Regions from separate parts of the Streptomyces sp. NBC_01013 genome, predicted to be linked through region 1. Evidence: riboswitches for the same ligand, from Rfam matches in the RefSeq annotation. Region 1 holds a riboswitch; the other holds the start of a gene.
The links. Region 1 has a riboswitch for cobalamin ahead of OG538_RS34240 (ABC transporter substrate-binding protein). Riboswitches for the same ligand answer to the same signal wherever they lie in the genome.

Region 1 (3,419 bases):
CGTCGCCTCCGGTGCCGGTCATCGCCCACCGCAGCCACCACGGCCCGCTCGCGGAGGCCATGGCCACCGTCTTCGCGATGAGCCTGCTGCACCGGCGCGTACTCGACCGGTGGGAGAAGGCGGCGGCGGGCCCGCCCGCGGAACGCGAGGCCGCCGAGCGGATGGTCGACATCGCCAAGGGATGGATCACCTGGCAGGCCCGGTCGGTGATCGTCGAGTGCCGGGAACGGTGCGGCGCCCAGGGTCTCCTGGAGAGCAACGGGATGACCGAGCTCGTCACCGGGATCGAGGGCGCGATCACGGCCGAGGGCGACAACCTGGCCATCCACTCCCGGGCGGCCGCCGGACTGCTCTTCGACGCCGCCCAGGTCCCGCAGGACGATCCGGCCGGCGACCCGCCGGACGGCGATCTCGCTGACCTGCGGTTCCTTGGCCGGCTCCTGGGCCAGGTGGAGCGCATCCGGTTCGCCCGGGCGGCCGCGCGGATGGCCCAGGTCCCTCACGGCGGCCCGCTGGAGCGCTGGAACGCGGCGTCCGGACCCGCGCTGCGGGGAGTCGAGGCCCACGCGTACCGGCAGGCGGCCCACGCGTACGAGAACGCGCTCGCAGCTCTGCCCGGTGGCGAGGCCCGCGAGCGGCTGGGCGAACTCGCCCGGCTGTTCGCGCTGCGCTGGGTCGCGGACAACAGCGGGGACCTGCTCGCCGCGGGCCACCTGACCGCCGGTCAGGTCGAAGGGCTGACCGATGCCACCGAACAACTCGTCGCCGCGGTGAGCCGCCATCTCCCGGAGCTGGCGGAATCCTTCGCACTGCCCGGGGAACTGCTCGCCGACTGGCCCATCGCCGGTCCCCACTACACCCACGCCTACGACGACCCGGGCGCCTCCTGGCACACCACCGCGGCCAGGCAACCTGCCGGGGGCGCGCGATGACGGGCACCTCGCACCGGGCGGCGGACGCGGTCCGGCGGCTGGGTCTCCGTGTCGTCCTGCTGGCCTTCTGGGGTACCTCGGCCGCGCTCTCGCGGCGGTGCGCGGGGCCGCGCATCCCCGGTGGCGAATCGGTTCGCCGCAAGGCGTAACCGGACTGGGGCCGCCCGGGTACTCCGGGACCGGGGCGGTGCGCCGGCACACCGCCCCGGCCGACCCACCACCCGCGCCACCGGGCACACCGCCGCTGAGCTGGGCGGAGGCCCGTGGTAGCGTGCCGGAGCCAGTCGAACTCCACGTAGGGGTCAGGGAATCCGGTGAGAATCCGGAACTGACGCGCAGCGGTGAGGGGGACGGGCGGGGCCACGGCCACTGGGAGACCCACGGTTTCCCGGGAAGGCGTCCCGTCCGTATGAACCCGAGTCCGAAGACCTGCTGGCACCCGCGGCCCGGTACCGGGCCACGGAACTCCGTACAGCGGGCCCCGCGCATGGGCCCAGAGACGCCGAGGTACTCCGTGCCGCCCATAGCCGGCCCCGCCCGCTCCGCCGCCCTGTTCACCGCGGCACTGATCCTGCTGACGGCCTGCGGCGGCGGCAAGGACAGCACCGCCGCCAAGTCCGGGGAAGCCGAAGGCTATCCGGTCACCTTGAAGAACTGCGGACGGACCGTCACCGTGGACGCGGCGCCGAAGCGCGCCGTGCCGGTCGACCAGGGGTCGACCGAGATCCTGCTCTCGCTCGGCCTCGCCGACCGGCTCGCCGCCACGGCCACGTGGACCGACCCGGTACTGAAGGGACTGGAGAAGGCCAACGCGGGCGTCCCGAGGATCTCCGACAACCGTCCCTCGTCGGAGAAGGTCCTGGACCAGGAGCCCGACTTCGTCAGCGCGTCCTTCGAGTCGACCCTCGCCAAGGGCGGTGTGGCTCCCCGCGAGCAGTTCGAGAAGCTCGGCGTCCCCACCTACGTCTCGCCCGCCGACTGCACCGCCAAGGACAACAGCAAGGACGGCGACGGGGTCCGCACCGGTGCCCTGACCATGGAAAGCGTCTACGCCGAAGTCCGCGACCTGGCCGCGGTGTTCGGAGTTCCCGGGCGCGGCGAGAAGCTCGTCACCGAGCTGCGCGCCCGGGTGCGGAAGGCGGCCGAGGGCATCGACGCCTCCGGCACCTCCCTGATGTACTGGTTCGCCAACTCCGAAGCTCCCTACCTGGCGGGCTGCTGCGGTGCGCCCGGCATCATCACCCGGGAACTCGGCGCGAAGAACGCCTTCGACGACACGCACGAGGAATGGCCGCAGATCAACTGGGAGACCGTCGCCGATCGCAACCCGGACGTGCTGGTCATCGGCGACCTGACCCGCAAGTCCCAGACCGCCGAGAGCGCCGCGAAGAAGATCGCTTTCCTGGAGTCCAACCCCGTCACGAAGAACATGGACGCCGTCCGGGACAAGCACTACGTGCTGCTCAGCGGACAGTCGATGAACCCCACCATCCGGACCGTCGAGGGCGTGGAGCGCGTTGCCGCCGGGCTGCGCACCTTCGGGCTCGCGGGGTGACGGACACCGAACGGGCCGCGGCGCCGCGCGAGGACGCGGGTCCGCACGCCACGACGGGCCGGCGCGGCATCCGCGACGGACTCCTGTGGGCCTCCGGGCTCCTGCTGCTCGCCCTGTCCGTCGCGCTCGCCGTCACCATCGGCCCGGCCCGGATCTCCGTCGCCGACGTCTGGTCCACGGTCGCCGCCCATCTCGGCGCCGGTGAGCCGCGGCTCAGCCCGATCCGGGACGGGATCATCTGGAACCTGCGCATGCCGCGCACCCTGCTCGCAGCCGTCTGCGGCGCCGGACTCGCGGTCTGCGGCACCGTCATGCAGTCACTGCTGCGCAACCCGCTCGCCGACCCCTTCGTCCTCGGTGTCTCCTCCGGGGCCTCGACCGGTGCGGTCGTGGTGGTGGTGCTCGGTGTCGGCGGGGGAGCGGTATCGCTGTCGGCCGGGGCGTTCATCGGGGCGCTGTGCTCCTTCGCCCTGGTCATGCTGCTCAGCCACACCCTCGGCGGCAGCACCGACCGGGTCGTTCTGTCCGGGGTCGCGGCCATGCAGCTCTTCTCCGCGCTCACCTCCTTCGTCGTGATGACCGCCGCCGACGCCGAGCAGACCCGCGGGGTGCTGTTCTGGCTGCTGGGCTCACTCGGCGGGGTCGGCTGGAACGATGTCTGGATCTGCTGCGCCGTGCTCGTCGCGACACTGCTGGTCTGCCTCGGCCACGCCCGTACGCTCGATGCCTTCGCGTTCGGCCAGGACGCGGCGGCCACGCTCGGCGTCCACGTCGGCCGCACCCGGATCGTCCTGCTGTGCACGACCGCGCTGCTGACCGCCGCCCTCGTGAGCTCGGCCGGTGCCATCGGGTTCGTCGGACTGGTGCTGCCGCACGCGGCCCGCGCGCTCACCGGCTCCGGGCACCGCAGGCTCCTTCCGGTCACCGCACTC
Region 2 (3,419 bases), 1.4 Mb from region 1:
GCGAGGGTCTTCTCGCGGTCGAACCGGATGCGTACGGGCAGCAGTCCGAGCCCGTCGACCGTTCCCGCCCGCGATTCCACGTCGTCCTCGATGCGTTCGCCGAGGATCTGGTAGCCGCCGCAGACGCCGAGCACCGGGCGGCCCTCGGCGGCCCGCCGCAGCAGCGCGTCGGCGAGCCCGCGCTCGCGCAGCCAGGCGAGAGCCTTCACGGTGCCGCGGGTCCCGGGCACGATGACGAGGTCGGCGTCGGCGAGCTCCTCGGCGCGGTCCACGAAGCGCACGACGACGCCCGGCTCGGCTGCGAGCGCGTCCACGTCGGTGAAGTTGGACATCAGCGGCACGGCGCACACCGCGACGCGCAGGATGTCCTCGCCGTGCGGCGGTGCGAGCACCGACTCGCGCACGGTGCCGCGCAGCGATACCCGCAGACCGTCCTCCTCGTCGATGCCGAGGCCGTGGGCGAACGGCAGCACCCCGTACGTCGGACGTCCCGTCAGATCGCGCAGCATGTCCAGACCGGGCTCCAGCAGCGAGACGTCGCCACGGAACTTGTTGACCAGATAGCCGGCGATCAGCGCCTGGTCCTCCGCCGAGAGCAGCGCCGTCGTACCGAAGAAGGAGGCGAAGACCCCGCCGCGGTCGATGTCGCCGACGACCACCACCGGGAAGCGTGCCGCCCGCGCGATGCCCATGTTCACGATGTCCGTACGCCGCAGATTGATCTCGGCCGGACTGCCCGCCCCCTCACAGATCACTGCGTCATACGTGCCCCGAAGCTGCTCCAGGCAGTCCACGACGGTCGACAGGAGCGACTCCTGCCGGCCGCCGTGGTAGCCGCGGGCGCTCATCTCGCCGACCGGACGCCCCATCAGGACGACCTGGCTGGAGCGGTCGCTGCCGGGCTTGAGCAGTACCGGGTTCATCAGGGCGGTCGGCTCCACCCGGGCGGCCTGGGCCTGCATGGCCTGGGCGCGGCCGATCTCGGCGCCCTCGCGGGTGACGAAGGAGTTGAGCGACATGTTCTGCGCCTTGAACGGCGCCACCTTGACGCCGCGGCGCACCAGCCAGCGGCAGATACCCGCCGTGACGACGCTCTTGCCCGCGTCCGAGGTGGTCCCGGCGACCAGCAGTCCGCCGCTCATGTCGGTCTCCGTCCTGAGAGTCGAGGTGCTGCGGTGCGAGGTGATGCGGGCCGAGGGCCGGTGATCCCTCGCGCGGTGATCCGTCGTGCCACGGCCCCGGCGCCCAGCCGGGCCGCCACGCTCACGCCGAGGGCGAGTGCGCTCACCCGGCGCGACAGCCGTACGGCCCGTTCGATGTCCGCGGGCTCCACCGCGCGGCCCGTCTCCCCGTTGAGGACGGGGCGGTGTTCGACCCGGCCGCCGTAGGCGAGCGTTCCACCGAGCCGCACGCCGAGCGCGCCCGCGAACGAGGCCTCCACCGGGCCCGCGTTGGGGCTGGGGTGCTTGGCCGCGTCCGCTCGCCAGGCACGGACCGCTCGCCGTGGCCGCCCCCCGGCGGTCACGGCGAGCAGGGCCGTCAGCCGGGCACCCGGCCAGCCCGCGAGGTCGTCGAGGCGGGCCGAGGCCCAGCCGTAACGCCGGTAGCGGGGCGACTTGTGGCCGACCATCGCGTCGAGCGTGTTGGCGGCCCGGAACCCGACGAGCCCGGGGACCCCGCCCAGCGCACCCCACACCAGCGCGCCGACCACGGCGTCCGACGTGTTCTCGGCGACGGACTCCACGACGGCCCTGGCGATCTGAGGGCCGTCCAGGGACTGCGGGTCGCGGCCGCACAGATGCGGCAGCCGCTCCCGGGCCAGGTCGAGGTCCCCGGCGGTCAGGGCATCGCCGATGGACCGGGCCTCGCGGCCCAGTGACGTACCGCCGACGACGGACCAGGTGGTGGCGGCGGTCAGGGCGACGGACGCGGCGGGGTGGCGGCGCAGCCCATGGGCGGCCAGGGCAGCACCCGCGGCGGCGCCTCCGGCACAGACCAGGGTGTGGAGTGCGCCCCACCCGCGGTGGTCACGCCACAGACGGCGCTCGACGCCTGCCGCGGCCCGCCCGAAGGCGGCGACCGGGTGGCCCCTGCGGGGATCACCGAGCAGCAGATCGCCGATCAGACCGGCCGTGGCGCCGTACGCGAAGATGCGATCGGCACGCACGGTTCAGCCGGCCGTTGCGCCTCGAAGGACCTTCGTACAGGCAGGTGCTGGCAGGAGCAGCACGGATTCGGACGCACGGCAGCCGGGCATGGCGATATGTCCTCACTCAGGGTCCGCGCCCTGGTTCGACGTGACGGCGACGAGAGTCTCCTGGCTTCCGGATCCGCAGTTCCCCCGGGCCTTCCAGTCCACTTGCGTGGACCGTGACTTCCAGTGGTGGGGGACTGCTCCCCGGTGACAGTGGCGGGACCGCGCCGGATTCGCACCGGCTTCCTCTGCTGTCGCCGTAATGGCTCGGGCAGTCCACCACGCTCTGCGAACGCCCGTCAACTTGCCGTTGACCTGCGGCGGTGCAGTGTGCTGAGACGCACATCGGGCCGGACGCGCACGAGGTGCGTCCGGCCCGATACGGGTGGGAGTGGTGGGCTCAGAGGCGTCCGGGTGACCGCTTACCGGGCGGCCATGCCCCGAAACGCACGCTTCCGGCGTGGTCGTCGGTCACCGACGCTTCGCGTCGGCTCCCTCCTCAGCCTTGGAACAGCAACGAACCGGGCCGCGTCCGCCACCCGATCCGAAGCCGTCCGACAGCCTCTCAGGCGACGATCAGATAGATGCCGTAGGCCACGGCAGCTGCACACAGTCCGAAGCAGAGGTACGCGCCGGCGCGGGCCAGCACGAGCGACCCGCCCGCCGAGCCGCCCTGTGCGGCAGGCTCCGGCTGCTTGGAGAGACCGACGATGCCGAGGGTGAAGAGCCCCACGAGTGCGACGGTGGCGACGAGGGAGACGCCGAAGACGGTGCCGAGGGCTGCCCAGTCGATGTTCATGTGGATGTGTCCTTACCGGAGGCTCTTAGACCGTGGCGGGTCGGGCCGGGTCGGTGACCGGTCCGACCGGGGCCGGGATGGTGGCCATGAGGTCGTGGGTCTGGGCAGCAGCGGTGGGCGGCGGGCTGACGGCCGCGATGGCGGTGGTGACGACGCCCGCGGGCTCGGCGTCCTCACCGGCCGGGGCGACGTCGCCGTGCCCGACGGGCTTGCGGCGGGAGAGCACCCAGATCGCACCGGAGCCCGCGATCAGCAGCGCCGCGACGACCACGACACCCCAGGTGCCCTGCTTGGTGAGGAACTCCGCGCCCGCACCGACCAGCCCGGCGGCCGGGAGGGTCAGGCCCCAGGCGACGAACATCCGGGTGGCGGTGGACCAGCGGACCACACCCCCCTTGCGCCCCAGGCCCGCACCCATGACGGCAC

Region 2: it holds a riboswitch for cobalamin, as region 1 does, so the genes downstream of both, OG538_RS28330 (cobalamin biosynthesis protein) here and OG538_RS34240 (ABC transporter substrate-binding protein) in region 1, are expected to answer to the same signal.

Annotation. Positions count from the first base shown of each region.
Region 1 is NZ_CP108687.1:7,905,094-7,908,512, forward strand. Features, by position in the region: gene OG538_RS34230 (acyl-CoA dehydrogenase) at 1-932, shown strand, start outside; gene OG538_RS34235 (hypothetical protein) at 929-1,081, shown strand; cobalamin riboswitch at 1,197-1,384, shown strand; gene OG538_RS34240 (ABC transporter substrate-binding protein) at 1,447-2,487, shown strand; gene OG538_RS34245 (FecCD family ABC transporter permease) at 2,484-3,419, shown strand, end outside.
Region 2 is NZ_CP108687.1:6,508,159-6,511,577, forward strand. Features, by position in the region: gene OG538_RS28325 (cobyric acid synthase) at 1-1,142, opposite strand, end outside; gene OG538_RS28330 (cobalamin biosynthesis protein) at 1,139-2,167, opposite strand; cobalamin riboswitch at 2,311-2,444, opposite strand; gene OG538_RS28335 (hypothetical protein) at 2,760-2,993, opposite strand; gene OG538_RS28340 (anion permease) at 3,019-3,419, opposite strand, start outside.